4 regions of the Terribacillus sp. 7520-G genome follow, and region 1 is predicted to be linked to each of the others. Evidence: riboswitches for the same ligand, from Rfam matches in the RefSeq annotation. Region 1 holds a riboswitch; each other region holds the start of a gene.
What was found. Region 1 has a riboswitch for S-adenosylmethionine ahead of CHH53_RS10080 (PLP-dependent aspartate aminotransferase family protein). Riboswitches for the same ligand answer to the same signal wherever they lie in the genome.
Positions count from the first base shown of each region.

Region 2: linked by a shared signal. The riboswitch ahead of CHH53_RS11605 (homoserine dehydrogenase) and the one ahead of CHH53_RS10080 (PLP-dependent aspartate aminotransferase family protein) in region 1 are both predicted to bind S-adenosylmethionine.
Region 3: linked by a shared signal. The riboswitch ahead of CHH53_RS01190 (LLM class flavin-dependent oxidoreductase) and the one ahead of CHH53_RS10080 (PLP-dependent aspartate aminotransferase family protein) in region 1 are both predicted to bind S-adenosylmethionine.
Region 4: linked by a shared signal. The riboswitch ahead of CHH53_RS06675 (Na+/H+ antiporter NhaC family protein) and the one ahead of CHH53_RS10080 (PLP-dependent aspartate aminotransferase family protein) in region 1 are both predicted to bind S-adenosylmethionine.

Region 1 covers NZ_NQFP01000026.1:4,856-13,028, reverse strand. The annotation lists gene metX (homoserine O-acetyltransferase MetX) at 22-1,101, shown strand; SAM riboswitch class I at 1,100-1,208, shown strand; gene CHH53_RS10080 (PLP-dependent aspartate aminotransferase family protein) at 1,281-3,071, shown strand; gene CHH53_RS17660 (aliphatic sulfonate ABC transporter substrate-binding protein) at 3,064-4,065, shown strand; gene CHH53_RS17655 (ABC transporter permease) at 4,072-4,848, shown strand; gene CHH53_RS10070 (ABC transporter ATP-binding protein) at 4,865-5,617, shown strand; gene acsA (acetate--CoA ligase) at 5,577-7,262, shown strand; gene CHH53_RS10060 (2-keto-3-deoxygluconate permease) at 7,360-8,173, opposite strand, start outside.
Region 2 covers NZ_NQFP01000030.1:45,312-52,156, forward strand. The annotation lists gene CHH53_RS11580 (thiamine phosphate synthase) at 1-495, shown strand, start outside; gene thiO (glycine oxidase ThiO) at 479-1,600, shown strand; gene thiS (sulfur carrier protein ThiS) at 1,597-1,800, shown strand; gene CHH53_RS11595 (thiazole synthase) at 1,804-2,568, shown strand; gene CHH53_RS11600 (ThiF family adenylyltransferase) at 2,568-3,578, shown strand; SAM riboswitch class I at 3,650-3,746, shown strand; gene CHH53_RS11605 (homoserine dehydrogenase) at 3,831-4,958, shown strand; gene CHH53_RS11610 (GNAT family N-acetyltransferase) at 5,032-5,484, opposite strand; gene CHH53_RS11615 (universal stress protein) at 5,540-5,959, opposite strand; gene CHH53_RS11620 (SulP family inorganic anion transporter) at 5,974-6,845, opposite strand, start outside.
Region 3 covers NZ_NQFP01000001.1:252,824-260,996, reverse strand. The annotation lists gene helD (RNA polymerase recycling motor HelD) at 1-2,077, shown strand, start outside; gene CHH53_RS01205 (anion permease) at 2,111-3,544, opposite strand; gene CHH53_RS01200 (NAD(P)-dependent oxidoreductase) at 3,848-4,708, opposite strand; gene CHH53_RS01195 (LLM class flavin-dependent oxidoreductase) at 4,813-5,820, shown strand; SAM riboswitch class I at 5,868-5,979, shown strand; gene CHH53_RS01190 (LLM class flavin-dependent oxidoreductase) at 6,083-7,102, shown strand; gene CHH53_RS01185 (NUDIX hydrolase) at 7,175-7,765, shown strand; gene CHH53_RS01180 (aminopeptidase) at 7,804-8,173, opposite strand, start outside.
Region 4 covers NZ_NQFP01000015.1:173,437-181,609, forward strand. The annotation lists gene CHH53_RS06670 (aspartate kinase) at 1-397, opposite strand, end outside; gene CHH53_RS06675 (Na+/H+ antiporter NhaC family protein) at 715-1,995, opposite strand; SAM riboswitch class I at 2,089-2,196, opposite strand; gene CHH53_RS06680 (DeoR/GlpR family DNA-binding transcription regulator) at 2,572-3,333, opposite strand; gene rhaA (L-rhamnose isomerase) at 3,387-4,640, opposite strand; gene rhaM (L-rhamnose mutarotase) at 4,653-4,967, opposite strand; gene rhaB (rhamnulokinase) at 4,951-6,378, opposite strand; gene CHH53_RS06700 (bifunctional aldolase/short-chain dehydrogenase) at 6,390-8,173, opposite strand, start outside.

The DNA.
Region 1 (8,173 bases):
TTTTAGTTGGGGGGAGGAAGCATGCGGAGAATGGATTTACAACAGTCATACCAAACCGGCAAACTTCTCATCGGGGATATTGTGCTTGAATCAGGCAATATCCTGCCAAACGTCGAGGTGGCTTTTGAAAAAAGCGGACCCGCTTCGGGAGAAACGGTGCTTGTCTGTCATGCGTTGACGGGAGATCAGTTTGCAATCGGAACTGATGCAGCAACTGGATGGTGGAATGGATTGCTGCAGCCGGGCGGATACATCGATACCCGCCGATACCAAGTGATTACATTCAATGTATTGGGCGGGTGCAATGGGACAACGAGTGCATTGTCGGTAAACCCGGATTCGGGAAGCAGGTATGCGGCAGCCTTTCCGGCAATAACGATCAGGGACATGGTTTTGGTGCAGCGTCTTGCCTTGGAGAAACTGGGAATTGCTCATCTAAAGGCAGTAATCGGCGGATCATTGGGAGGGATGCAAGTACTGGAATGGGGCGTCATGTACCCTGATTTCATGGATGTGCTGATTCCGCTCGCAGCAACCCCCTTTGTGAGTGATTATGCGATTGCGTATAACCATTTGGCTAAGACAGCCATCACCTCCGATCCCGATTGGAACGATGGATACTATACACCGGACAGATTACCTGCGGCCGGTCTCGGACTTGCGCGGATGGTGGGGATGCTTACTTACCGTTCCGACCATCAATATAATGAACGTTTCCGCCGTGCTGCCTCCCGGAGGGATGATGCAGCTTACGAGGTGGAATCGTATTTGAACTATCAAGGAGAGAAGCTGGTCAATCGCTTTGATGCCAACTGCTATATGACTTTATTGGAAGCGATGAACAGTCATGATATCGGCAGGGGAAGAGGAGGATGGCAAGCAGCCGCCCGGAGAATAGACGCAATTGTGCTGACATTCGGATTTTCAAGAGATCTGCTATTTCCTCCAGAGGAGATAAGCCGCTTTGCTGCGGCAGTTCCAAGGGGAAGGCATGTGGATGTGGATACAATCTATGGGCATGATGGTTTTCTGCTGGAGTTCGAGAAGTGGGGACACCATATCAGGGAGGTACTCGAGCAGCCGATGAAAATTTCATATTGACTTATCAAGAGAGGTGGAGGGACTGGCCCGATGAAACCCGGCAACCTGTAAGCGGAAATGGCTTTTAAGGTGCTACATCCAGCAAACGGAAGTTTGGGAGATAAGGAGTTTCGTGCATAAGCAGCAGCTTCTTACCGGGAGCTGCTTTTTTCATCTATATAAACTGGAGGAATGACAAAATGACAGATCAAGTATATAAAGCAGAAACACTAGCATTGCATGGCGGGCAAGCGCCGGATCCGACGACAGGCTCAAGAGCGGTGCCGCTTTACCAGACCACTTCTTACTTGTTCCATGATACAGATCATGCAGAGCGTCTATTCGCACTGGATGAGCCGGGAAATATCTATTCCCGAATCGGCAACCCTACCGTCGATGTTCTGGAAAAACGAATTGCTTTGCTGGAAGATGGCGTCGCAGCAGTCGGTGTTGCATCCGGAATGGCAGCCATCAGCTACAGCATCCTCAATCTGGCAAGCGCCGGGGATGAAATCGTAGCAGCAACGAATTTATACGGAGGGACGTATAACCTATTCCAGACTACGCTCCCTCGCTACGGAATCACTGTCAAATTCGTCGATCCGACCGATCCGGAGGCATTCCGCGCGGCGATCACAGACAAAACAAAAGCTGTATTTGCAGAAATCATCGGAAATCCCAGCCTGCATGTGCTGGATGTGGAAGCAGTCGCGGAAGTGGCACATGATGCCGGGATCCCCCTCATTGTCGACAGTACGTTTGCCACACCTATCCTTAGCAAACCGATAACGCTTGGTGCGGATATCGTCGTGCACAGTGCAACGAAATGGATCGGCGGTCATGGTACTTCCATCGGGGGATTGATCGTCGATGGGGGCCGATTTGATTGGAATTCACCGAAGTTTCCGACATTCACCGAGCCGGATCCGAGTTACAATGGCATCCGCTATGCATTTGACTTCGGTACGCTTGCTTTCAGTACAAAATTGCGTGTCCAATTGCTGCGCGATCTTGGGGCTGCCCTTAGTCCGTTCAATGCATGGCAGCTGATCCAAGGCTTGGAGACATTGCATTTACGAGTGGAACGCCATGTACAAAATGCAGAAAAGCTGGCAGATTACCTTGAACGGCATCCGGCAGTCGATTGGGTCGCTTATCCGGGGCTCAGCAGCCATCCATCCCATGAAATCGCCAAAAGAGTGCTTCCATCCGGTGCTGGTTCCATTGTCAACTTTGGCATCAAGGGAGGCAGGGAAGCTGGTGCTGCTTTGATCAATAATGTCGCCCTTTGGTCCCATGTTGCCAATGTGGGCGATGCCAAATCATTGATCATCCACCCTGCCTCCACGACACATCTGCAGCTGGATGCCGAGGGATTGGCAGCTACGGGGGTAAAAGAGGAATTGGTGCGGCTGTCCGTCGGGATTGAAGCAGTGGATGATCTTATCCATGATTTGGATCGTGCATTGGAGAAGGCTACTGGATTCCGTTCGGAATCCCGGAAAATCGTGATCAATGATGAAGCTGTCATCCGGGAAGCGCTCGGCAGTGCAACGGATGCCCAAGGGCGCCAAAAAACGATTGCAGTAGTAGGGCTGAGCAGCAAGGAGCAGCGTCCAAGCAATCGTTTGGCTCGGAAGATGCAGCGCCTCGGTTACAAAATCATCCCGGTAAATCCTGCCGAAACAACTGTCCTGGGAGAGAAAGCTTACCCGGATTTGAAAAGTGTACCAGGGAAAATCGATATAGCCCAAATCTTCCGCAGTCCGGAAGCGGCTGTGGAGCTGGCAAAGGAAGCAGCCGAGGTCCGTCCGGAAATATTCTGGCTGCAGGAAGGTGTCGTCTCCCCGGAAGCAGCCGCGATTGCGCGTGAAGCGGGATTGGAAGTGGTCCACAACCGCTGCACCTATAAAGAAGCGCAGCGCTTGCGCGGAACGATCAGCACCTATGCATGCGAACTGGATGATAAAGGAGTAGCAATCGATGAATAAGATTCCCCTCATAGATAAAAGAAGTTTACTAGCTTTACTCAGCGTTTTAGCGGTTGTCTTCCTGGCAGCCTGCGGTAATTCAAGCTCAGCATCAGGAGACCTTAAACAGATTCGTTTGGATTACGCCTATTATTCCCCGGCCAGCTTGGTGATCAAAAATAAAGGCTGGGCAGAAGAAGCGTTCAAGGATCAAGGCATCGAGGTGACTTGGACACTAAGTCAAGGGAGCAACAAGGCACTGGAATTCCTGAACAGCAACAGTGTGGATTTTGGTTCCACAGCAGGCAGTGCGGCCTTGCTCGCCAAGGCGAATGGCAATCCGATAAAAGGTATATACCTGGCATCGAAGCCGGAGTGGACAGCATTGGTCACAACAAAGGATAGCGACATCAAGGAGCCGGCCGATCTCAAGGGGAAAAAGGTAGCCGCAACTGTCGGTACCGATCCATATATCTTCCTGCAGCGTTCCTTGCAGGAAGCAGGTCTGGATGAACAAGATGTCCAAATCGTCAATTTGCAGCATGCCGATGGAGCGAGTGCGCTGCTTTCCGGTGATGTGGATGTATGGGCAGGCCTTGATCCCCATATGGCAAAGCTGGAATTGGAAAGTGATACGCAATTATTCTATCGAAACGAAGATTTCAACACTTATAATTTCCTGAATGTCCGCGAAGAATTCGCTGAGAATCATCCCGAAGAAGTGAAGGAAGTCTTGAAGCTTTATGACAAAGCAAGGGCCTGGATCGAAGAAAATCCGGAAGAGACAGCTGAAATTGTTGCCAAAGAGGCAAATATCAGCCAGGAAGTAGCAGCAAAGCAGCTGGAACGTAATGATTTCTCGGAATCCGTCCCGGGTGATACCCAGCGGGAGATCCTGAATCAATCAGGTGCTGTCCTGGAAAAAGCGAATCTATGGAAAGGCAGCAAAGATGTAGCGGAAACGGTGGATAGTTATATCGAACCGAAATACGCAGAAGATCTTGGGGAGGAATGATGATTTATGTGGAAGAAATTAAGGACGCATCCTGCACTGCTTGGTTCCTTGCTGCCGATTGTCCTGCTGGCAGCGTGGGAAGTATTGAGCAGGGCAGGAGTCATTCCTGCCTATCAGCTTCCTGCCCCGAGTAAGATCCTGTCAACGATCATCGCTTATTTGCAGGATGGCACTCTGCAGGATCATGTATTGCTTACCGTTTACCGTTTATTCATCGGTTTCATCATCGGAACCGCAGCAGCTATCCTTTTGGGAACCCTTGTAGGTTATTCGGAGCTTGCCGAAAAGTTTTTTGATCCGCTGATTCAAGCGTTCCGTTCGATACCTTCACTGGCGTGGGTGCCTTTATTCATCCTCTGGATGGGGATCGGCGAACCGTCGAAGGTGACATTGATCGCGGTCGGCGTATTCTTCCCGGTCTATTTGAACATCGTCGATGGGATTCGCGGCGTTGATCGTAAGCTGATCGAAGTAGGAAGGATGTATGGGCTGGATGGGATGGCTCTCGTAAGAAGGATCATCCTTCCTGCATCATTGCCTTCTTTCCTTACCGGATTGCGCAGTGGTCTTGGCCTGGGGTGGATGTTCGTCGTTGCTGCGGAAATCATGGGTGCCAGCCAAGGGCTTGGCTATCTTCTTATTTTAGGGCAGAACACATACGCTCCCGATGTGATCATTGCCAGCATTTTCTTGTTTGCCCTGCTTGGGAAATTGACGGATTGGGTGTTGAAGCTCATCCAGAAACGATCACTTCATTGGCAGGATACCGTATTAGCGAAATGACAAGGGAGGATTCAGCATGACATTGCAAGTGGATAAGCTGGGAAGGCGTTTTGGGGAAAAGCAGGTTATACAGCAAGTGAATTTCACAGTCGGAAAAGGAGAAATCGTCAGCCTTCTCGGTACAAGCGGCTGCGGTAAAAGTACAGTCCTGCGGGCCCTGGCCGGACTGGATCCGGATTATGAAGGGAACATCACCATCCCATCCGACCAGCGTGTCGGGTTTATCTTTCAGGAGCCGCGGCTCTTGCCGTGGAAAACGGTATTGGCCAATGCCGCTTTCGGCTTGAATGGCGACCGGAAAAACAATGAAGAAAAAGCTCGCCGGTATTTGGAGCTGGTAGGGCTGAAGGAAGCAGAAAAACTATATCCGCGTGAGCTTTCGGGAGGGATGGCACAGCGGGCTGCCATTGCCCGCGCCCTTGTCACGGAACCGGATATCCTGCTGCTGGATGAGCCATTCAGTGCATTGGATGCATTCACAAAGATGCAGCTGCAAGAGCTCCTCTTGAAGATTTGGGAGGAATTCGGCACGACGATCATCCTCGTCACGCATGATATCGACGAAGCCCTGTATTTGAGCGATCGTGTCTTGCTTTTACAAGGCAGGCCATCCACGTTGGCAAAGGATCTGAAAATAGCATTATCAAGGCCGCGCTCCCGCGGCAGTGCGGCACTCGGAAAATGGAAGGAAGACATACTGGATTTACTGGAAGGGAAGGAACAGATTTATGACTATAACCTTGTCACCGAAATCGGACAGAAAGCATAATCTGCCAAGCTATCAAGAGGCAGTGAGCAGTCACGACTGGAAAGCGCTTGAAGAAGAACTGCTCAGCAGAAAAAACGGAAAATGCAACGCTTCCTATGAAGCTGTCGACCGCCATGTAGCAGAAGGCTATGGCGCAAAGACTGCATTGCATTATGTGAAGGACGGAGTGCTGGAATCCAGTCTGACATTTGCGGAACTGCAGCAAAAAATCGAACACTATGCAAAAGTCCTCCGCTCGCATGGTGTAGCCAAAGGAGACCGTGTTTTCATCTTTCTTCCGAAAAATCCCGAATGCTATGTTGCCATCTTGGCAACGATCCGGATCGGTGCCATTGCGGGACCGCTGTTCGAGGCATTCATGGAAGATGCTGTACGGGATCGTATCAATGATTGCGGCGGTACCCTGCTCATTACAGATCAGGATTTGATCAAGCGGGTACCTGCAGAGGATATCCCTTCCTTGAAGGAAATCCTATTAATAGAAGACATGAATGCCGCTCAGCCCGATTCGTCCATTTCCGGAGACGTGGAGTGGGTTGACAAAGAAGACGGTCTGCTGATTCATTACACAAGCGGTTCGACCGGGAAGCCGAAGGGCGTGCTGCATGTACATCGTTCTTTGATCCATCATGCTATTTCGGGGAAATGGGTACTGGATATACAGGATGATGATGTCTATTGGTGCACCTCCCATCCAGGCTGGGTCACGGGTAGCGTTTATGGGCTCTTCGCCCCTTGGCTGAACAGGGCGACAATCGTCATTCAAGGAGGGAGATTCAAGGCGGAATCTTGGTATAAAATCATTGAAGACCTGAAAGTGACGACACTTTACAGCGCCCCGACTGCTTTTCGTCTGCTGAAAGCAAAAGGTGATTTGTATAAGGATTATGATCTTTCCAGCTTGCGTCACATCCTCAGTGTCGGAGAGCCGCTCAATCCGGAAGTCATCACATGGGCTTGGGAAAACTTGCAGCTGCGAATCCATGATACGTGGTGGATGACGGAAACGGGTGGGCATATCATCGTCAACCTGCCCTCGGAACCTATTAAGCCTGGTTCGATGGGACGTGCATTCCCAGGTATCCAGGTCGGCATCCTGGATGAAGAAGGGAACGAATTGCCGCCCAATACGATTGGCCAGCTGGCCGTCAAGACTCCATGGCCAGGACTGATGCATGATATCTGGGGCGACAGGGGCAAGTATGATAGTTACTTTGTCTATCCAGGCTGGTATATTTCCGGGGATTTGGCTTTGAAGGATGAAGACGGTTATATCTTTTTCCAAGGACGGAATGACGATATGATCAATTCCTCCGGGGAGCGAATCGGACCATTCGAAGTGGAAAGCAAGCTGATTGAACATCCCGCTGTGGCAGAAGCGGGTGTGATCGGGAAACCCGATCCTGTCCGCGGGGAGATCGTCAAAGCATTCATCACATTGCGTGATGGCTATGAGGAGACACCGGAGCTGCTCGAATCACTGCGTTTGTTCGTCCGTAAAAACCTGGCCGCCCATGCTGCGCCGAGAGAGATCGAAGTGATGGAAGAGCTGCCTAAAACACAAATCAGCGGAAAGATTTTGCGCCGGCAATTGAAGCAGTGGGAATTGGAAAAAGAATTAGCTTTAAAAACGCCTTCCGAATGAGGAGGGCGTTTTTAAAAGCACTTGTTCTTATATTTCCCGCTCACTAGGGCCGTTGATGTCATTTCCGAAACGAACCTTCTGTATATTACGTAAGCCCTTAAGCTTGATTTCCCACCTGGTTGGTCATTGTTCCAGAATGACCATTTCCTGACTCTGTTTGGGCGTCTTGTTCGAATTTATAGCCTTTTTTCTCCAAACGTTTCACCAAGAAACCGACATAGAGCGGAAGCAGGACTGCTGTGGTCACAACTGAGGCGGCAACCTGTACTGTAGCTATGTCCACTACGGATGCAAAGCTTGCATTAGCTGCTGCGATCGCTGCTGGTGTCGCTACTGCATTACCAGCAGTTGAACCTTCTGCTGCACCAACAATCGGATTCCATTTGAGAGCCTTGAACACGAAGTAGCCGGCAGTACCTGTTACGAATACAGTCAACAGCCCAAGGATGATACCGCTTAAACCACCTTCGATAATGGATCGGAAATCGATGCTCATTCCGAGTGCAAAAGCAAAGAATGGTATCAGCATGGAGCTTCCTCGTTCAAGGAACTGACGCATATTTTCATCTAAATTACCAAGAACCATACCGACAACGATGGGAAGAAGTACGGCGATGAAGGAAGTGATCGAGAATAAACCGTTTACAAAACCCATCGCGCCGAAGACGGACAAGGCAACCATTGTAAGGAAAGGGCCATCATTGAGTGCCAATAAAGAATAAGCCGCTCTGTCTTCTTTGCTGCCGTATTGACCGACAAGTGCAACGAACATTCCGCCGTTACTGTTAGTCATTGCTGCAATCATGGCGATAGGCGCAATACCCAGCCACAATCCGTCTTCTCCTGCAAACAGGATGGCAAGCAATCCGAATAATGCTCCGACTGCCCATTTAGTGAATAGTAATGTAGCT
Region 2 (6,845 bases), on a different contig from region 1:
GGAGCGGTGTATCAGCTATGCCGGGAGTTAGTGAAGGAAGGACTGCCAGAGGAAAAGCTTTGGATCAATGACCGGGTTGATGCAGCATTGCTGCTTGGCTTGAAGCAGGTGCATGTACCAGGGCACGGACTGCCATTGAAAGAGTTGAAAAGGCAGTATCCGGAGCTGCGGATCGGGGCTCCCGTCCATTCATTTGAGGAAGCCATGGAGGCAGAAGCAGCTGGTGCGGCATACGTGTTATATGGTCATTGTTTTCCAACGGCAAGCAAGCAGGGGAAAGCCCCTCAGCCGCTATCCAATCCAGTGCGAATCCGGCAGAGCATCCAAGTGCCGATGTATGGGATAGGAGGAATCACGGCAGAGAGGTTAGCTGTGCTGAAAGCGCTTGAATTGGATGGCGCTGCTGTAATGAGCGGTATTTTTTCAGCAAAACAACCGCTTGAGGCTGTAAAGGAATTAAGGGAGGAGTGTTCACGTCTTGAAGCAATCCAGTGAGGTAGCTGTGGTTGGAGGGGGTATCATCGGCAGTGCAATCGCTTATTATTTGGCAAAGGCAGGGCACCGGGTCGATTTATTCGAAGCCGGACAGATTGGGTCAGGCTCGACACGAGCCGCAGCGGGCATGCTAGGCGCCCATTCGGAGTATAAAGAGTTCGGTGCTTTGCTTTATTCCTTTGCCCGGACTAGCCAACAGCTGTACGAAGAAGCGGAAGCCGATATACGTGCGCTTACAGGGATAGATATCGAACGGCGTACAGGCGGATTACTGCAGCTTGTTTTTACGGCAGAAGAAAGAGCAAGGCTATCCGATATTTGTTCCTTGGAAGGTGTGACGTGGCTGGACCGAGCTGCTGCGGAAAAAGAAGTGCCGGGGCTGACCAAGTCCCTGGAAGGAGCGATCCATATAGCGGACGATGTACATGTCACACCAGCCATTGCCTGCAGAGGATTCTGTTCGGCAGCCAAAATATCAGGAGCCCGTATACATGCGTTCACTCGAGTGGAAGGCATTGCAAAGGAAGATGGGCAATATCGGATACAGACCTCCAAGGGAGAATGGCAGGCGGAGTATGTGGTCATTGCCGGCGGGGTATGGAGTAATGCCCTTTTGCAGCGGATTGGCTTGGGGACACCAATGTATCCGGTGAAAGGGGAATGCATCGCTGTCACCAATACAGAGATACCGCTCTCCTGCAGTTTATTCCATGACCAGCATTATATTGTTCCTCGGAACAATGATGAGCTGATCATCGGTGCAACAAAGGTCAGGGGAGATTGGAGTACAGAGCCGACATCCGGGGGTATACACAGGGTCATGGAGAAGGCGAGACAGATGCTGCCGGGGATAGATAAGATGCCTTTTCTCAGAAGCTGGGCCGGTCTCAGACCTCAGACGATCGATGGCAAGCCGCTGATCGGGGAGCATCCAGAGATGAAGGGATTATTCATTGCTGCTGGTCATCAGCGCAATGGGATTCTGCTTGCGCCGGTTACAGGTAAGATGATCTGTGACTTGATTGACGGTAAGGCAGTTCCGGAAGTATGGATGGAAGCGTTTCGAGTCGACCGACTGCATACCGATGAGGAGGTATTGATGTGAGCATTCAACTGAATGGCAGGCAGCATGCATTATCCGCTGACATCCGGAATATCGCCCAGCTGCTGTCATCCCTTTCTTTGGAGAATAGGATTGTGATTGTCGAACTGAACAACGAAATCATCGATAAATCTGCCTATGCAGATCAGCCTATAAGAGATGGCGATAAAGTCGAATTGATTCATTTTGTCGGAGGAGGATGAACGATGTTACAAATCGCAGATAAGACATTTGCTTCCCGTTTGCTGCTGGGGACAGGTAAATACCCGTCATTCGAGGTTCAAAAAGAGGCTGTCGATGTTTCAAAGGCGGAGATACTGACATTTGCGGTACGCCGGATGGATATTTTCGAGCCGTCCCAGCCGAATTTCCTTGAGCAGCTTGATTTGAAACGGTATACCTTGCTGCCGAATACGGCAGGTGCCAAAACGGCAGAGGAGGCTGTCCGTATCGCCAGGCTGGCGAAGGCCTCCGGCTTATGCGATATGGTGAAGGTGGAGGTGATCGGCTGTGATAGGACGTTGCTTCCTGATCCAGTCGAAACGCTGCGGGCAGCTGAAATGTTGTTGGAGGAGGGTTTCATTGTCCTTCCTTACACGTCGGATGATGTTGTGCTGGCCAAGCGGCTCATCGATTTGGGGGTGCATGCCATCATGCCGGGTGCATCGCCGATTGGTTCGGGAAAAGGTATCATCAATCCCTTCAATCTTCGTATGATCGTGGAACAGAGCAGCGTACCAGTGATTGTCGATGCGGGCATTGGTTCTCCGAAGGATGCTGCTTATGCCATGGAGCTCGGGGCTGATGGTGTCTTGCTGAATACAGCAGTTTCCGGTGCCCGGGACCCTGTGAAGATGGCGCGTGCAATGAAGCTGGCAATCGAAGCGGGCAGAATGGGGTTCGAAGCAGGCAGAATCCCGGAGAAGGACTATGCTGCAGCCAGCAGCCCGAGTGAAGGATTGTTTACCTGATGCGGGATCGTTATCGGAAGCAGGAATTGTTTATCGGCAAGGAAGGGCAGGCACGGGTCGAGAACGGTAGAATCGTGTTGATCGGCATGGGCGCATTGGGCTCTGCTTCAGCAGAAATGCTAGTGCGGGCAGGCATCGGGGAGCTGGTGCTCATTGATCGGGATTATGTCGAGCTTCATAATCTTCAGCGCCAGCAGCTGTATACGGAAGAAGATGCTGCTGCCTATTTGCCAAAAGCAGCAGCAGCAGCGAAACGACTAAAGGCTATCAATCAGCATGTAACGGTAAAACCAGTAATCGAAAATGTCGATCATCATAATATCGAGCAGCTGATGGAAGGTGCGGATGTGATTCTGGATGCTGCAGACAATTTTGAGACCCGGCTGATTGTAAATGATGCAGCGCTGAAGCATGATATCCCTTTCTTATACGGAGCTTGTGTCGGAAGCTATGGTGTGACATATCCGGTGCTGGGAGACAAAGCTTCCCCATGTTTGCATTGTCTCCTCGAGCAGCTTCCTGAGCAAAGTGAAACATGTGATACGGCAGGAATCATCAGTCCCATTGTCCAATGGGTGGCGTCCATGCAGGTGACACAGGCATTGCGGCTTCTATCCGGTCAAAAAGTAACGCCGGAATTATCTGCGTTTGATATTTGGACGGGTGATTACTCGAGAGTGGACGTACGGGGGCTGAGGGATTCAAGCTGTCCCAGCTGCAGCACAAATGCCACACTGCCCTTTCTGGACGGTGCCAGACAGACGAGGATGGATGTATTATGCGGCAGGGAAGCTGTCCATATCCGGCCTGGTGCCAAGAAATCACTGGATCTGCCGGCTTTGTCAGAGGAATGGGCTTCTGCGGTCGATCATGTCACTGCCAATGAACATTTGCTCGCCTTGCACTACAAAGGCCATCGGATTGTGTTATTTGCCGATGGGCGGGCAATCGTTCATGGCGTAAATGATATCGCCCGGGCGCGTTCCCTTTATGACAGTCTGGTCGGCTGATATTGTGTGAATTTTCAGTTGACGATGTATCTTATTCATGCTAAACTCCTTCATAACAAACGAATACAAAACTCTTATCAAGAGTGGCGGAGGGACTGGCCCGATGATGCCCGGCAACCTGCAAGTTAATCTTAGACTTGTATAGGTGCTAATTCCTGCAGATGAGAGAAGACACAGTGCGGTTCATTCGTCTCCCTGTCCTCTCAGGGAGGCTTTTTTTATGCGTAAAATCACTCGAAGGAGGCAGCAAGGATGACAGCAGTTAAAATTGGATTGATAGGTTATGGTACCGTAGGCAGCGCAGTGGGGAGGACAATCCGCTCCCATCAGGAGAATCTGCAGACGATATTCGGGAAAGAAGTACAGGTGGCGGGTGTATTGGTGCGCGATAAACAGAAGTATGCAGGGCAAGTCACGGATGCACTTCTCACCGACGAAGCAGCGGAGCTTTTTGCAATCGAAAAGCTCGATGTAATCATCGAAGCGAGTGTGGGCATCGAGCCTGCCTTCAGCTATCTGAGTGAGGCAATCCATCGCGGCTGTCATATCATCACGGCGAATAAAGAGCTGATTGCATCCCGCGGGGCAGAACTAAAGCGATTGGCAAAGCAAAAAGGTGTCAGGCTGGAATATGAAGCAGCAGTGGCAGGCGGTGTCCCGGTAATCGGCACACTGAAGCAGCTCCTGCATATCAATCGTGTTGTCAAAGTGGAGGCGATATTGAATGGCACCTCCAATTTCATCCTGACTGAAATGGCCGATAAAGGATTGATATTTGAAGATGCACTGCGGCTTGCGCAGGAAGCCGGATTTGCAGAGGCGGATCCAGCCAACGATGTGGATGGCTGGGATGCTTTTTATAAACTGATGGTCCTGAGTGATTTATTATTCGAGGCCCAGCCGGATTGGGAAAAAGTGACGCGCAGGGGAATCCGGTCCGTTTCCGCGCAGGATATCCAGGAGGCAGCAGGAAGAGGCTGGAAAATAAAGCATGTTGCAACGCTTGAAAATGCAGGAGGGGAAGTCACAGCCTCTGTCGAACCGGTGATATTATCTGCAGATCATCCGCTGTACAGTGTCGATGGAGTGGATAATGCCGTGTGTATCGAAGGTGACCTGGTTGGCAAGCTGAAGCTCCAGGGTCCGGGTGCTGGTGCCTTGCCGACAGCAAGCGCCATTGTCGAGGATTTGGCTAATCTCGTCCATAAGCGAAAAGAGGTCGTTGTAAAACGGGAAATCCGATTTACCGAGAAAAAAGAGAAAGTACCTTTCGTCCATTTACCGACTGGTGAGACTGTTTCTATACACGCAGAAAGCGTAGAATCCAATGGACACTTTTATCGGGTTGCTTCCAGGGCACCAGCTAAGGCGGAGGCTTGATCTTCTGCGCTTGCCCTTTATTACGCAAGGAAATCGATGAAGCGATTGTTTATCATAGTGTGGACACTCAAATTTAAAGCTCATATGAAAAACGAATCATATCCCTGCACTGGATGCCATTTTCATGAATCGGTTCGTCGTAATGCCGGAGGAAATGATCCCGGTCGATTCCAGTCATGCGAAAGCCGCATTTCTGGTAGAAGGCGATTTGATCGATGCTGGAGTTGCCTGTTCCCACTTCCAAGAAGGCAAAGCCTTTTGCGCGGGCCTGTTCCATCGCATGACGGATGAGTTTTTTTCCGATACCTTTTCCTTGATGGGCTTCTCTGATTGAGATATTGATTATTTCTGCAGTGTCTTCCCTGTTCTTCACCAGGACATAGATGCCGAGAATGTGATTTTCTTTTTCAGCGACATAGCTGCTGCCTTCGCGAAGGTAAGCGGCAATTTGATTTTTAGAGGGATCGGCTTCGAGGAGAAGATCCATTGGCGGCGTTTCTGTTGGCTGGAGCTTTCTTATCTTCATTGTCTTACTCCTTTCCTTAGTAAAATAAAAGGCTGCCGGTATCCGGCAGCCTTTGTCATTTAACGATCATCACGGAGCATTTGGCTCGTTTTACGACACGGCTGCTGACGCTGCCGAGTACGATTTCCTGGAGAGGATTCAGTCCGCGGCTGCCGATGATGATGAGGTCGGCTTTCGTGTCACGTGCGTGCTCAAGGATCATTGAGGCTGGCTCGCCATGCTTCATGATCAATTTGTAATGGATGGATGCAGCTTCGAATGCATCGCGGAATCGCTGGAGTTTCTCCTCGCGCTTGCTCTGGAGCTGGATTGGATCGCTGCTGTGCAGGACATCCGCTTTTGTCTTTTCATAATCCAGGACTTGAATTCCCTCGACATGTGTTTCAGGCTGCAGCTTTGCCAGCTGGATTGCGTGCTCTGCTGCGAGAAAAGAATGATCGGAACCGTCGATTGCCACTACGATTTTCTTATACATGGATGCACCGCCTTTTAATGGTTTGATACTTTCACATATGCCGAATCGCTGGTTGTCAATCTGTGCATCAGTGCCTGACTGTCATTATTCAAGCCTTCCAAGGTGACAGTCGTCCCTTTCTCCCTGAATTTTAGCACGACTTTGTCAATCGCTGCCACTGCGGAGTCATCCCAGACATGCGTATTTGTAAAATCAAGGGTCACTTGTTTTACTGGATCCTCATAAGAGAAGCCATTCATGAAATCGGTCACGGAGGCAAAGAAAAGCTGGCCTGTGATAGCATATCGGATATGGTCTTTGCCAGTACTTTCTTCGATTTTCACTTTTGAAATCTTGGCAACGAAGAAAATGGCACTCAGCAGGATACCGATGAATACACCGATGGATAAATTATGCGTGGCTACCACCGCGATGACGGTCACGACCATGACAGCCGAATCCGACAAAGGCACGCGTGTGAGGCTGCGCAGTGAGTGCCAATCAAATGTACCGATGGAAACCATGATCATGACACCGACAAGTGCAGGCATTGGAATCATTACGACCCAGTCTCCCAAAACAAGGATGAGGAACATCAGGAATATACCTGCGACAAGGGTGGAAAGACGTCCGCGCCCGCCGGATTTGACGTTGATGACGGACTGTCCGATCATCGCACAGCCTGCCATGCCGCCGAAAAAGCCTGTCACGATATTGGCAATGCCCTGTCCGCGAGCTTCCTTGTTTTTATTGCTATCGGTATCTGTCATGTCATCGACAATCGATGCTGTCAGCAAGGATTCCAGCAGCCCGACGATCGACAGCGCCAATGCCGTCGGGAAGATGATTTGCAAGGTCTCCAAGCTGAAGGGGATATCAGGAATCAAGAAAGAAGGCAATGCTTGTT
Region 3 (8,173 bases), on a different contig from region 1:
GCGGACCCATCAGCAGATCCATAATGAAGTGAAAACATTGGACCGCTTGCAGCGCAACCCTTATTTCGGCCGTATCGATTTCCGGGAAACGGGTGCTGATCATGAGGAGGAAATCTATGTCGGGCTGGCGAGTCTGATGGATGAGAAGGAAGAGGATTTCCTCATCTATGATTGGCGGGCGCCGATCTCCAGCATGTATTATGATTTTTCACCTGGAGAGGCTTCCTACGAAACGATCGAAGGCAGGATACAAGGGGAAATGACGCTGAAACGCCAGTTCATCATCCGTAATGGGAAGCTGGTTGCTTTGTTTGATACAGGGGTGACGATCGGTGACAGTCTCCTGCAGTATGTACTTGGCGGGAATGCGAGTACCGAGATGAAAAGCATCGTTGCGACCATCCAGAAAGAGCAGAATCAAATCATCCGTAACGAATCTGCCGCTAATTTGATTGTACAAGGTGCAGCGGGGAGCGGCAAAACATCGGCGGCGCTGCAGCGGGTGGCATACTTGCTGTATCACTATCGCGATCGCATCTCGGCTGAGAATATCGTGCTGCTGTCCCCGAACCCGCTGTTCAACAGCTATGTATCCAATGTCTTGCCGGAGCTTGGGGAAGATAATATGAAGCAGGCTACTTTCTATGCCCATATGGATGCCCAGCTGGAGGGCAGGGAGACGATCGAGACGCCATTTGAACAAATGGAATATATGCTGCTTGCTTCCGGGGAGGAAAAGGAGCGGAGGCTTGCTGGTATCCAGTATAAAGCAAGCTTGGATTTCAAGCATTACATCGATGACAAGCTGGACGAATTCAAGCGTGCCGGCCTCATTTTCAAGGATGTCAGCTTCCGTAAGCAGCGCATCGTGAGCAAGCAGGAAATCCAGTCTTATTTTTACAGCCTGTCCAATACTTTGCCGATTTCCAACCGGGCCGAGCTGACTGCGGCTTGGATCGTCGAAAAACTCCAGCTGTGGGGTGAATGGGAAACACGGAAGGATTGGGTTCGGGAAGAAGTCGAGCTGATGGAAAAAGAGGACTATGTCGAAGCATTTGCCGAGCTCCAGAAGAAAGAACGCTCAGAAACGGACGATTTTGAGGAGAACAAACAGGAAGAAGAAATTCTCCGGAAATGGGTTGTCGAACGGAAGCTTCGTCCCTTGATCAAGAAAGTCCGTAAGCATGCCTTCATCAATGTCAAAAAGTCATACTTGCGTATGCTGGCAGCCGAAAGACGGCCGGAAATGCCAGCTTCGTGGCCAGAGCTATATGAAACGACGAAGCAGAATCTCATGCGGAAATATATGAGCTGGGAAGATGTGACGCCATTCGTATATTTCCGTGATAAGGTGCTGGGGGATCGCTCGGATAAGTCCATCCGTTATGTGCTCATCGATGAAGCGCAGGATTATTCGGCGTTCCAGTTCGCCTATTTGCAGCAGGCTTTCCCGAATGCGAGGATGACATTGCTTGGTGATATCAATCAGGCGATTCAGGCGCATGCTTTGACAGGGGAGAATGTGCTCTCTGGCAATACAGCCGACAGTCATCGAATCGAGCTGTGGCGCAGCTATCGTTCGACAAGGCAGATAGTCGACTTCACGAAGGAGCTCTTGGATAACGCCAAGGATATACAGCCTTTCAACCGCGATGGTGATTTGCCGACAGTGATAAAAGCAGCTGACGAGCAGGAAAGGCGCCGGCTGATTCTGGAGAAGATCCGATCTTTGCAGGAAGCTGGTTACGAAACGATTGCAGTGATTGGCAAGACCAGCAAGGAGAGCAAAGAAGCGCATGATTGGATCAAGGAAGAAATGGAAGCAGATCTGATTACCGAAACGACTTCCCAATACAAAAAAGGTTTATCGGTGATCCCGGCATATCTGGCCAAGGGTATCGAATTCGATGCTGTCCTATTGTATGATGTCTCGGATGAGTCGTACGGCCATGAATCGGAGCGTACCTTGCTTTACACAGCATGTACAAGAGCGATGCATGAATTGCATATGTATACTGTCAGGAACTTGAGTCCATTTATCAAAGCGGCAGCTGCCGAAACGTATGCAGTCAAATAAAAAACAGGAATCCGTGAAGGATTCCTGTTTTTTTTACCATAGACCGATCAGTTTCCACCACAGTCCGCCAATTCCGATCCAGACGATAAGGTGGATGATGGAGATGAGGAAACCAAGCCCCCACCATTTTTGCTGGGAAACGAAGCCTGCGCCGAAGAATACCGGGGCAGGGCCGCTGCCATAGTGTGTCAGACAGCCGAACAAGTTGCTGAAGAAAGCCAGCAATAACGCTGATAATAATGGCGGCGCGCCAGCTGCCACAACGACGGAAAGGAAGGCGGCATACATCGCGCTGACGTGGGCTGTGTTACTCGCAAAGAAGTAATGGGAGTAGAAATACACGACAGCCAAAATCAGCAATGCAACCGGCCAGGATAGTGTGCTTACGACATCACTCATGATATCGCTGAACCAAGGTACAAGACCAAGTTCATTCAGGTAATTCGCCATCATGACAAGCACGGCGAACCAAACGAGTGTATCCCATGCACCTTGTTCCTGCTTGATATCGGACCAAGTCAATACTTCCGTAAGCAATAGCACGACAAGACCGATGAAAGCGGCAGTCGTAGAACCGATACCGAAGTTTTCGCCGAAAATCCATAATACAAGCAGCAATAGGAAAACAGCGATCATATACCATTCGGAACGCTTCAGCTTGCCCATGCTCTGCAGTTTCACGGTTGCCATTTCAGTCGCCTTCGGTGTCTCCTTGATTTCAGGAGGATACAGCTTGAAGATGACGAATGGAATGACGATCAAACTGATGATACCAGGGACGATGGAAGCAAGGATCCAGCTTCCCCATGAGATCGATTGACCAGTGACGCTTTCCGCAGCGCTGGCTGCCAATGGGTTTGCTGCCATTGCTGTCAGGAACATGGCGGAAGTGATGCCGTTTCCTTGATAGGACGTGAAAGTCAGGAAGGAACCGATTTTCCGCTCCGTGCCATCTCCGCTCCTGGATCCATAGGAATTGGACAATGACTGGATGATCGGGAAGATGATACCGCCGGCACGTGCTGTATTGGACGGCATAGCCGGTGACAGGATCAAATCACTTCCGATCAAGGAATAAGACAAGCCCAATGTCTTTTTACCAAACAGGCGGACGAATAAATAAGCAATCCTTGATCCGAGTCCTGTTTTGATAAAGCCTCTGGAAATGAAGAAGGCAATGACGATGAGCCAGATCGTGCTGTTCTGGAATCCGCTCAGTGCTTCCTCCAGACCAAGTGTTTTTGTCAGCACAATCGCTGTCAAAGATAGGATGGCGACGCTTCCCATCGGCATTGGTTTAATGATCAAACCGATGATCGTCGCGACGAAGATGGCGAACAGATGCCATGCTTCGGCTTTTACACCATCTGGTGAAGGGATGAACCAAAGGATTACGCCGATCAATATGGTGATCAGAAGTGGAATCCATTTGACTTCCCGTTTTGATTTGCTTGATGAATCAGCCATGATGAAGACCCCTTTAGAAAGTTATTAAATTAAGAAAACAATAATTATATTAGCACAAAAATATTGATATGAAAGTATTCAGTATAAGCAAAATTACATTTTATCTGATTTAAAAAATTTAATAAATCATTCAGATTAAAATGATTATAATGTAATGGAAATAAGCGAAAAAATGGTTCACACAGATTAAGTAACCTCCCGCTTCGTATCCTGCACCTTGTTAATATGCCAATGTTAATTAAAAAAAATAAATGAGAATAAAAAAAGAATCCGAAAAAATTCGGATTCCGTGTCATTTTTGGGTCAATCCCTTGCCAAAAGTGCATAAACGGCGGCGACATCTTGCTTGCCATAGCCGTTCTTTTTCGCCAATGCGTACAGTTCCTTGACGCTGTTGGTCATCGGGAGGGGAGCACCTGCTTCATAGGCTGTTTCTGAAATCTGCTGTAAGTCCTTGTATGCATGTTCCAAAGGGAATTGGGGGTCGAAATCTTGATTGAGAATCGTATCCCGCTTACCGGCTTGGATATCACTCGTCACTGGCAAGGCAAGCAGGACATCCATCAAATGCTCCCGATCCAGACCGACTGCTTCACCGAAGCTGACAGCTTCAGATAAACCGGTCAAGGATTGGACGAGCAGCATATTGACTGCCAATTTGGTAGCTGAACCATTGCCATTTCCACCCATGTATTGGATGCTTTGTCCCATTTTCTCAAGCAGTGGGGTGATTTCTTTTACATCCTTTTCATCACCGCCGACAAGGAAGTGCAGCTTTCCTTGCTGAGCCGGTGCCTTGGATCCGGAAACGGGTGCATCGACAAAGCGGATATCATGAGCTCGAGCTGCTTTTGCCATCTCCTTCGTGAAAGCGGGCTTGACAGTGCTCGCATCGACCCATAAGCCATTCTTTTTCATGCCGCTGAAAAGTCCGTCTTCACCAAAGATGACAGCTTGGACTGCTCCTGGATCTGTCAGCATCGTAAATACGATATCAGCTTGCTCCCCGACTTCACGAGGCGAGTCAGCCCAGACAGCACCTTTGTCCATCAACGCGTGTGCTTTCTCTTTTGTACGGTTGAAAACGACTAATCGCTCTCCCTTTTCCAGCAGATTGGCAGCCATGTTTTCTCCCATTATTCCTAGTCCGATAAATCCGATCATATAAGCACCATCCTTTATATTGGAGTCTTTTCTAGCATACAGAAAAACGGATTGTTTTTAAAAGTCTTTCGCACAGGATATGATACAAAGAAGGAGTGAAGAAAATGAAGCTTAGTATATTGGATCAATCCCGGATCAAAGAAGATGGCAGTGCGGCAGAAGCACTGGAGGAAACGGTGCGGCTGGCTGAGCTGGCGGATCAGCTTGGCTATACACGATTCTGGGTTTCCGAGCATCACAGCGGCAGCCTGGCGCATAGCAGTCCAGAGCTTATGATGGGTCATCTGGCTGCACGGACGAGCCGCATCCGTATCGGTTCAGGCGGTGTCATGCTGCCTCATTATAGTGCGTATAAAGTGGCAGAAAATGCAAGATTGCTTGAAGCGCTCCATCCAGGAAGAATCGATCTTGGCATCGGAAGGGCGCCTGGTGGTATGCCGGCTGCGAAAAGAGCATTGCAGGAGCATAAATCTGTGCCGGAGGATTGGTATGATCAGCAGATACGGGACCTGCTTCATTACCTGGATATAAGAAAAGAAGACAAGCATCGGTTCGGCGACTTGCGGGCGATGCCTGAAATCGGCACCGCCCCATCTGTATGGCTGCTCGGCGGCAGTGCCGGAAGTGCAGGGCTTGCTGCGTATCATGGAATCGGATTCGCCTATGCGCAATTCATCCGTGGGGAAAAGGATGCAGCGGTGCTGGATGTATATCGAAAATCCTTCCGGAAGAATGAACAGGAGCCGCAAATGATGGTCAGTCTCTTCCTTTTCTGTGCAGAAACGACGGAAGCTGCAGAAGCCTTGGCCAAAAGTCATGAGGTTGCCTCGCTTTTGCAGGAGCAGGGAAGACCAGTGAAAGGGATGCTCCGCCCGGATACAGCGTCAGCCTATAAGCTGTCTCCTTATGAAAAGGAGCGCCTGGAAGACAACCGCCCGACCATGGTGATCGGGACACCTGATGAAGTACTTCAGCAATTGGATGAGCTGGAGAACTATTACGGAGCGGAGGTCGAGTTCATGCTGACCAGCCCCGTTTATGAAGAGAAAGCAAGACAAAATGGGTTCCGCCTGTTGATGGAGGCCCATCGGCGCCGCAGTTATTCTGTTTGAATCGGACACCGCTATTCTGGTATAGTAAGAGTGATAATTCATAAGAAATCTTATAACGAGTGGCGGAGGGAAAGGCCCGATGAAGCCCGGCAACCCACTGCAGGAGGGCAGTCCTGCAGGAAGGTGCTACGACCTGCAGCAAAAGCTGCGTGATAAGATGACGACGGCTGCAAACAATGGCTTCTTCTCATCGAAGAAGCTTTTTTAGTAGATTTGATGTGTCGTTCGGTAGGATTTCCTATGTGCAAAAGGAGTAATAACAATGAAATATGCATACTGGCAGCCAGTTTCAAACAGCTGGCTGCGTCATGTGGAGGATGGGGGGCCGCTGCGTTTGACGTGTGTCCAAGAAATAGCGCATATGGCGGAAACCTTGGGGTTCGATGCCGTATTCCTTCCAGATACTTACCTATACCAAGGGAAAAATGCCGATCAGAAGCTGGACTTTTGGGAAACGGCTGGAGCGATAGCAGAAGCAACCGATAAATTGCATATCATGGCAGCGGTCCGGCCCAGTATCGATCAGCCGGCAGAAGCTGCCAAGCAGGCGGTGAAGATCGACGGAATCAGCAATAGCCGCTTTTCCCTGGCAGTCGTTTCATTTCTGCGTGAAGAGGAAAGAAAGCGTCAAGCTGGCGATATAGAAGGAACGGAGGAATTCTATCTCCAGACAGAAGAATTCTTCGAAGTACTGCGGGGAGTCTGGACTGCCGGCAGCTACACATACGATGGACTGTACTATCAAGTGGAGCATGTCGATCATTTGCCTGCCGGAAAGAAAAAAGAGATTTCCCCTTTATATGCAGGCGGGGAAAGCGACTACTTACGCCAGACAATTGCCGAGACATGTGATGCGTATGTCATGAAGGGCGGCACAGTGCAGGAAGTGGCCAGTATGATTGCCGATATGCAGATTCGCCGGGAAGCATCTGGCAAGTCCGCGTTCACGGAGTTTGGCATGACAGCTTATGTCATATGCCGTGACTCAGAGGAAGAAGCCATCCAGGAATGGGAAAGGATTACCAGTTCCGACTATGAAGCATATGTAACGGAGGAGGAGCTGGCGCAGAAAAGCAGGATAAGTGACGATGCTGTTTCTGCCAGAGGACTGCGGCCAAACTTTGTCGGGACACCGATGCAGATTGCACAGCGGATACTGGCTTATGAGCACGCAGGTGTCAGCCTATTGCTGCTTCAGTTTTCCCCGCAAAAACGAGAGATGGAGCGTTTCGCCAAAGAAGTCATCCCATTGGTGGAGGAAATGCGGGAAGATTCCATTTAATTGGGAATGAGCGGTGGACAATCTTATTTTTATCGCGTACATTAGAAAAAAAGAGTGAGTATGGGGGAAACTATGGAGCTATTGACGATTTTCGATGGGCAGCACCGGGAAATAGGAGTGAAAGAAAGACAGGCAGTCCATCGCGATGGGGACTGGCATGAGACTTTCCACTGCTGGTTCGTGGAGCATGATGGTACAGAACCATACATTTATCTACAGCAGCGTTCTGCTAATAAAAGCGAATTTCCCGGGAAATACGACATTACTGCAGCTGGTCATCTGGGAAGCGGCGAAACGCCCGTAATAGGCGGCTTACGTGAGATACAGGAAGAATTGGGTGTCACGCTTCAGGAAAGTGATCTATTTTATAAAGGTATCATCCAAGAGGAATTATTCGCCAAGGATCTGATCGATCGGGAGTTCTGTCATCAATTTTTCTATTACTTGGAAGAATTGCCGGAGATCTTGCTGAATGAAGAAGTGATACAGATTGTCAGGATGAAGGTGAATGACTTGGAAAGACTCGTGGAAGGCAAAGCGAAAAGCGTGGAAGCGGAAATCGTTGCGGGAGCTCCCTGTCAGCGAATCGAGATTACACATGAAGAACTTTGCCCTCATCAGCTTGATTATTATCGGGAAGTCATCATGATCTGCCATACATAAAAAAGGAACAGCAATGCCGCTGTTCCTTTTTTATTTCATCAGAAAGCCCAATTCCCTTTTTCGAAGATGGGTTCGATTGTGCCATCCGGCGTTTCGCCTGTGATGGATAATTCCCCGGATCCGACCATGAAATCAACATGTGCCAGACTGTAGTTGAATCCGATCGACTCCAATTCCTCTTTCGATTTGCTGCGGGCATCCTTCACGCACATGCCGATTGCTTGTCCAAGTGCCAAATGGCAGGAAGCATTCTCATCGAATAATGTGTTGTTGAAGACGATGCCGGATTGGGAAATCGGTGATTGATGCGGCACGAGCGCAACCTCCCCAAGGAAGCGTGCGCCTTCATCGGTATCCAGCAGATTCTTGAGCGTGTCATAGCCTTTTTCTGCTGAGAAATCGACGACT
Region 4 (8,173 bases), on a different contig from region 1:
ATTTCTGAAGATATGCACTGAATACTTTTGCAAGGGAATCTTCCCCCGCCGCCTTCAATGCATCCATCTTGTTCACGGCAGGGATTGCATCGGACAGGATTCCATCCAGATGATCGGCTATCTGTCCGATAAGGTTATCATCAAGCTCCAATTCCTCGACGATGGATCGGAAACGCGATAGTACTTTTTCCACCTGTGTACTGACGTCTTCCCCTTTGTTGTGCGCCTCGCCTATTGCAATCAGCAAGTCCGTCACCTTCGTATCTGCTTTATCCCGTTTACCCGGTGCAGAAACGACGATGAACTTCCGCTCTTGATCGGCTTTCACGATTTGTGCTACTTTGCGGAGCTGCTCCGCACTTGCTACTGAACTACCACCAAATTTTGCTACCTTCATCTGTCTCTCTCCATTACGCTTTTTCTTTACATAAGTAAAATAGTATCACAGAGTTTCTTCTGCTGGCTATATGAAAGACATAATTTTGAGAAAAAATCGACAAAGATGGTTTACATAATAAAATTATGGTTAATAAAAGGCGTTTTCGGCTGTCCGATAAATGCCGTACCTGCAAACCAGAAATCCGATCGGATGACAACTGATTGCACCCAGATCCACTCATTCCATCCATTCCCGTCACCATTCCAGCCTTCTTTTCAATCCGAAATTCCTTGCATAAAAAACCGCACAGCCTTGCTGCTGTGCGGTCCACTTTTTCAGCTGTTCTTCTTCGGGTATCCGATAAGGATAGCGATGATTCCGCAGACACCGATGAGGATAGGATAGAAGGAGTATTGCAAAATGCTGACTGGTGATATACCAGCCACACCGGCAACCGCCAGTAATTGGCCGCCATATGGCAAAAGGCCTTGAATCGCACAGGAGAAAATATCCAATATACTTGCGGTCTTTCGCCGATCTATCCCGTATTGATCCGCAATGTTTTTAGCGAGCGGACCTACGATCAATATAGAAATTGTATTATTGGCCGTAGATAAATCAGTAACTCCAACCAGACCGGCAATGCTGAATTCAGCACCTTTTTTCGATTTAATCCTCCGTGTTGAAAGGTGAAGCAGGTAATCGATTCCGCCGTTATATTTAATGACCTCTACCATTCCTGCTATCAGTATTGCAAGGAAAGCAATCTCATACATATCTGCCATTCCTCCGCCCATCGTCTGCACAAGATCCATTACATGATAGCTGCCATCAACCAAGCCAACTGCTCCAGCTAAAACAACACCAGACGCCAGAACAAGGAAAACATTCATTCCAGATAATGCAAAGACAATAACCAGAATGTAAGGAAGTATTTTTACCCAGCTATAGCTTCCATGATCCACTTGAGCCGTCTCACCCATTGTCATAATGCCTAAGATGATGCTCGTTACAATAGCTGCCGGCAGGACAATCCAAAAGTTCACCTTGAATTTATCCTTCATTTGAACACCTTGTGATCGTACGGCAGTAATGGTTGTATCCGAGATAAAGGATAAATTATCACCAAACATGGAACCGCCAATGATCGCAGCCATTACCAGCGCCATCGAAAGATCGGTATGTTCGCTTATCCCCACTCCGATTGGAGCCAGCGCAACAATCGTACCCACCGAGGTACCCATTGCCAGGGAGATAAAGCAGGCTATGATGAATAAGCCCACGACAAGCAGGTTTTGCGGTACAAATGCTAACGCAAAGTTTACAGTGGAGTCTACTGCACCCATGCCCTCTGCCACCCCTGAAAAGGCACCAGCCAAAAGAAAGATAATGACCATCAGCATGACATTGGAGTTCCCTGCTCCTTGACAAAAGATGTCAACCTTCCGCGAAAATGATTCTTTCCGATTCATAGCAAGAGCGACAGCACCTGCAATGACAATCGCCACTAAGACAGGAAACGCATAAAAGTCACCTGTAATGACCCCTGAACCAATGAATAAAATCAAAAAAACAACAAATGGGATCAGCGCCCATGGATTTCCTTTCTTCATCATTCCACCTCCAAAAATAAAAGCGACAAGTCTTGTCCGTTTTTCCTCTCAAAAAAGGCCCCATCTTGACAAGCAAGAAGAGGCATCCTGGCACTTTTCTTATCTATCAAGCCTCGGCTTGCTGGAGTTGGCACAGCAACTTCATCATAAAGTTCCGCTGCCGAGATTTCATCGGGCCAGTCCCTCCATCTCTCTTAATAAGAAGAAAAAATCGATTTTTTTGTCACAATAAATAAGAGAATACAGGATTCGTATTGCTTTATCAACAAAAATCCCATGGTTATATTATACTTTCGAAGGGATATCGATAGGCAGTGGATAAGATAGGGATTTGTTTGCAAACCAAAAAGGCTGTCCATTAAGGACAACCTTTCAAGATGGACGTCGAAAGCAGAGAATCCATAAGCGGAGGCTTCTTATCCTCCGAGGGTCGCTGATGCAATAACCGCTTTCAGATCCGGTTAGGATTTCAGCAATTCAAGCGCTTACAAAAATCAACGAGTTCAGAGGGATAAATGCTATTTTATTCCTCATACCATGCTTAGCGACCCCGCAAGCTTAATCCTGCGGGGTCGGTGATTAGTTCACGGCTTGGAACTCGATGTTCTGTTTTTCAAAATGGTTGCTTGTGATGGAATCTATCCCTGTATCTGTGTAGACCTTCGAAATCCTATCCAGACCGGTGATTGTGGCGAAAGCACGCTTGCCGAATTTACTGGAATCGGCCAGGAGGATTGTTTGTTCCGCTATCTCGATCATTTGCTTCTTCACGATCGCCTGCTGTTCATTCGAGTCACTCAAACCATGCTCGAGATGGACACTCTTGCACGAAAGGAAAGTTTTATCTACATAATAGGTCGTCAATGATCTCTCCGTCAGCGGTCCGACATAGGATAATGATTTTGACAGCAGCTGTCCGCCGAGCGAAATGACACGGATCTGATCCTTTGTACTGCAGGCAAGTGCCACTTTGATACTGTTGGTTATGATCGTCAGCGGCATATTCGGCAATTCTTTTGCCATATACCATGCTGTCGTGCTGGCATCGAGAATGATTCGTTCCCCGGTGTGGATATCGGAGACTGCCGCTTTGGCAATCGCTTGCTTTTCCTGCATATGCATTACTTCGCGTGCTTCATGCGCAATCTCCGTTGCCCCTTCTTCGATCCGCACAGCTCCGCCATGACTGCGATGGAGCAGCTGCTCCTTTTCCAGCTTCTCGAGGTCGCGCCGTATCGTCTCCTCGGTCACATGGAAGAGGGAGCTAAGCTCGGTGACCCGGACGCTTGCCCGTTCGTTGACCAGCTCGACGATCTTCCTTTGTCTTTCTGCAACTAACATACCTTTTCCTGCCTTTACCACGTTTTGATTATAGTGTAGCATAATCTGGCGTGTTACCGGCGTGCCATTTCATTTCTTTCATACTCTTTGACATGCTGCCACCAGGCAGTTCCGCGGGGTACTTGCATTTCCTGACAGAAGTAATCCCAAATTGCGCCGAATGGGTAGCTTTTCAGTTCTTCCATCAGCATAAGCCTTTCCGTGAATTGCCCTTTCTCCTGATAGTCCTTCAGCTCTTCATGAGGCGTGAGAAGTGCATACAGCAGTGCCTTTTGCATATTGCGTGTCCCGATCACCCAAGCAGCAACGCGATTGATGCTGGCATCAAAGAAATCAAGCCCGATGCGGATATTATCAAGTACTCGGTTCCGGACTAGCTCAAGTGCAATTTCCTTCAGCTCATCATCGAACGTCACCACATGGTCACTGTCCCAGCGGACCGGCCGGGAAACATGCAAGGCAATTTTATCGGTAAATGGCAGCATGCCACTGATCTTGTTGGAAACCATTTCTGTCGGATGATAATGCCCGGTGTCCATCAGCAGATGCTTGCCTCGAGTCAGCGCATAACCCATATAAAATTCATGGGATCCGACGACATAGGACTCGGAGCCAATGCCGAATAATTTGCTTTCCACAGCATCGATATTATATTTTTCATCGATTTCGACAGCAAATATTTGATCGAGTGAGCGTTTCAGACGTTCCCTTGGCGTCAGGCGGTCACTCGGCACATCCTTATATCCATCAGGGACCCAGATATTTGTAAGACTTGCCGTACCTAGTTCTTTGCCGAAATATTCCCCGATCCTGCGTGAAGCGATACAATGCTCGATCCAGAATTGTCGGATTTCTTCATTTGGGTGGGCAAGTGTCAGACCGTCGGCAGCTTTTTCATGCGAGAAGACAGTTGGATTGAAATCCAGCCCCAGCTCATGCTGCTTCGCCCACTCTACCCAATTGCGGAAATGCTCGGGCTTTATTTCATTACGCTCGACATGCTGGCCATCTGTCTCTGCATAGATGGCGTGCAGGTTAATGCGATGCTTACCCGGAATGAGGCGAAGCGCCATTTCAAGATCGGAGCGCAGCTCTTCGGGTGTCGTCGCTTTCCCTGGATAATTTCCAGTTACATCGATACCGCCTGACAGTTCATTCTGCTGCACTTCAAAACCGCCGATATCGTCACCCTGCCAGCAGTGAATGCTTATTGGTATCATTTTCAATTTTGCCAATGCTGCTTCGACATCGACACCTGCTGATTCGTATACTGATTTTGCCATTTCAAACGCTTTGATCACTGTCATCTGTCTTCCCCCTTAATCTAAATGGAATACCTCTTTCATCGTCTCGCTGACCGGACTATCATCGGGATTTGTCTGCATGATATCCTGCATGTATGCCCACCATCGGCGACAGGCTTCCGTCTCTGCAATTTTCGCATGCATTTCCTCGGATTCCGCTTCCAGATAGGCAAACAGCATCGCAGTCGGTTCGTGCAGAAAAATGCTGTAGTTGCTGACGCCATGCCCCTTCAGCACTTGCTCCATCTCCGGCCATAGCTTATCATGGCGTTTTTTATACTCATCGAATTTATCCCGATACACATACATCACACTAGCTTTTCGAATCATGGACCTTCCTCCTTTTCTTATCCGGCAGATAGGTTTCCACAGGGAAGGAGGCACGGATAAGCCGCCTGCCTGCTTCCAAGGAATCCAGCTCCCCTGCGGCTATCATTTGGACGATCAGATTACCGAGCGCTGTCGCTTCTGTAGGACCGGCGATTACCTGCAAGCCGCTGTAATCGGCTGTCAGCTGATTGAGCACCTGATTCCGGGAACCGCCTCCGACTATGTGCAATGTGTGTATGCTTGTTCCTGTCAGCAGCTCCAGCTCCTCCAAAGCTTCCCTGTAAAGCATGGCCAGGTTATGATAAACCGTAAAACTCAGCTCTCCGATGGTGCTTGGCACATATTGATTCGTTTCACGGCAGTAGTCCTGCAGTTCCTCGATCATATTATCCGGCTTCAAGAACCTTTTGTCATTCAGATCTACGGAAGGCACCTGCTCCAAGTCCGTCCGGCTCGCTTCCTCGACCATCTCACCAAAATTATAATCCACCGGATATAGCCTTCTTATCTCCTGAACCATCCACATGCCGATGATATTTTTTAAATATCTGTAGGTTTTGTTTATTCCCCACTCATTCGTGAAATTCTTATCCAAGCTGCTGTCGCCTAAGATAGGCTCGCTTCTCTCTGTCCCGATCAAGGACCAGGTGCCGCTGCTAAGATAGGCCCAGTCCTGTCCGGCTGCAGGCACACCAGCAATGGCAGATGCCGTATCATGGGTTGCGACAGCGATGACAGTGCATGCGGGCAGGTCATATTGCGTTCGCAGGGTCTCCTTGATTTCCCCGATGACGGTACCAGCTTCAATCAGCGGTGCAAACTGATCTGGTTGAAAACCGGTCAAAGCAAGCAAATCTTCATCGAAATCACGTGTAAGCGGATTCAATAATTGCATCGTGGAAGCATTGGTCGCTTCCATCACCTTTTCGCCGGTCAGCCGGTAATGGAGATAATCCGGCACAAGCAGCACAGTTTCGGTCTTCCTGATCAGCTCCTCGCTTTCCGTAAACAGCTGATAGATTGTATTGAAGGGCTGGAATTGGATGCCTGTTTTGCGGTAGACATCTCGCTTTGGCACCCTTTTCCACACTTGTTCCATCACTTCATCCGTCCGGGAATCCCGGTAAGCGATCATCTCACGCAATCGCTCACCATCCTTCCCAAGCAGCACGTAGTCCACTGCCCATGTATCGATCCCTAGCGTGCAGGAATGGATGCCATTCTGTTTGGCAATTTGTAAACCACGCAAAATCTGTTCCTCGAGATGATCAATATCCCAGCATTGATAAGCTCCTTGTTTCTGATAGCCATTCGCAAACCGGTGAATCTCTTGTATGACGAGCTTCCCCTCTGTCAGTTCGCCAGTGACCAGCCGGCCGCTTGATGCTCCAATATCGACTGCAATATGCATCTGATAGCCCCCTATCTAGTAAAGGCAGCCGGCACGCCGCCATCGACCGTAATCATGCAGCCAGTCGTCTTCGATGCTGCATCCGAGGCAAAGAAAGCAATTGATTCCGCAATATCCTTTGGATAAATATTGACACCCAATGTCGTCCGTTTACGATAATGCTCCTCCAGATCATCTGGAGAAATATTATAAGCAGCGGCTCGCTCTTCACGCCATTTGGATCCCCAAATCGCCGAGCCTTGCAGCACGGCATCAGGCAGGACACCGTTTACCCGAATGCCATAGCTGCCGCCTTCTGCAGCAATACATCTGGCCAAATGCATTTCCATCGCCTTCACCGCACTGTAAGCCGCAACATTCTTCCCTGCATAGACGGAGTTTTTCGACCCTACGAACACCATGCTGCCGCCGATTCCTTGCTGCTTCATCAAGCGGAAGGCTTCACGGGCAACCAGGAAATACCCTGTACCCAATACATCCATATTTAGCTGCCATTCTTTTAATGTCGTTTCATCGAAAGGACTGCTCGTTGCAAGCCCTGCATTATTGACGATATGGTCGATTCCTCCATACTGAAGTACAGCCGTCTTGAATGCTTCTGCGATCGCTGCTTCATCGGTCACATCCATTTTGACGGCAATCGCACGTCCTGCACCGTAGGTATCGTTAAGCTCCCGGGCAACCTTTTCTGCTCCTTCGATATTGATATCCGTCACAACAGCATGGGCGCCGCCTTCGAGGAAAACACGCAATGTTGCACTGCCGATGCCGCCTGCTCCGCCAGTGACAAGAACGACAGAGCGGCTGAATCTTGCCTCCGGCGGAGCCAGGGACAGCTTATACAGCTCCAATGGCCAATATTCCACCTGGAACGATTCCGATTCGGACAGTGACACGAAGTCACCCAGTGCAGCAGCTCCCTTCATTACGGCAATGGCGCGATGATACAAGGCTGCACTTATATCAGCGGCCTTTTTGTCCTTGCCTGTCGTGACCATTCCGACGCCAGGAATCAGGACGACTCTTGGCACAGGCTCGAACATGACATCCCCCTCTGATGCATGGCGCTTGAAATACTCTTGATAATCATCGGCAAAGCCCCGGATGCCTGTTTCCACTTTCTGCAGCAGGTCATCCGCATTGTCCGCAGTTGGATCGAATTCAATATACAAAGGCGTCCGCTTTGTATGCACAAGGTGATCCGGGCAAGCAGCACCTACCTGGCTCAGCTGCTGTGCCTGTTCACTGTTCACGAATTCCAGCACATCATCACTGTCATCGAAGCTGAGGATCATTTTCTTTTCTCCGCTCACGGCTCCTCTGATAGCTGGCATCACCTTCGTGATCAGCTTATGCCGTTCTTCCTTATTCAAAGCGGAAACCTTTTCCCCGCCGAAGGCTTTGGCCCCGGATTGTTTCTGACTGATATGGCTTTCCGCTTCATTGATGACAGCAATCGTGCGATCATAGCTCTCCTTTGCTGTATCTCCCCAGACAACCAATCCATGCTTTTCCATCAATACAAGCTCAGCCTCCGGATTCGCAGCCACTGCTTCAGCTATCATCTTGGAAAGTGTGAACCCAGGACGGATATAGGGCACCCATACGAACCTGCTTCCGAAAATCTCCTTGGCGATTTCCTGTCCATTGTCCGCACAGCACAGACTGATGATGCTGTCGGGATGTGTGTGGTCGACATGCTTAAACGGTAGGAACGCATGCAGTAATGTTTCAATCGAAGCACGCGGATGGCTTGCATCGATCATGCATTGGCTTAAGTAGGCAACCATCTCTT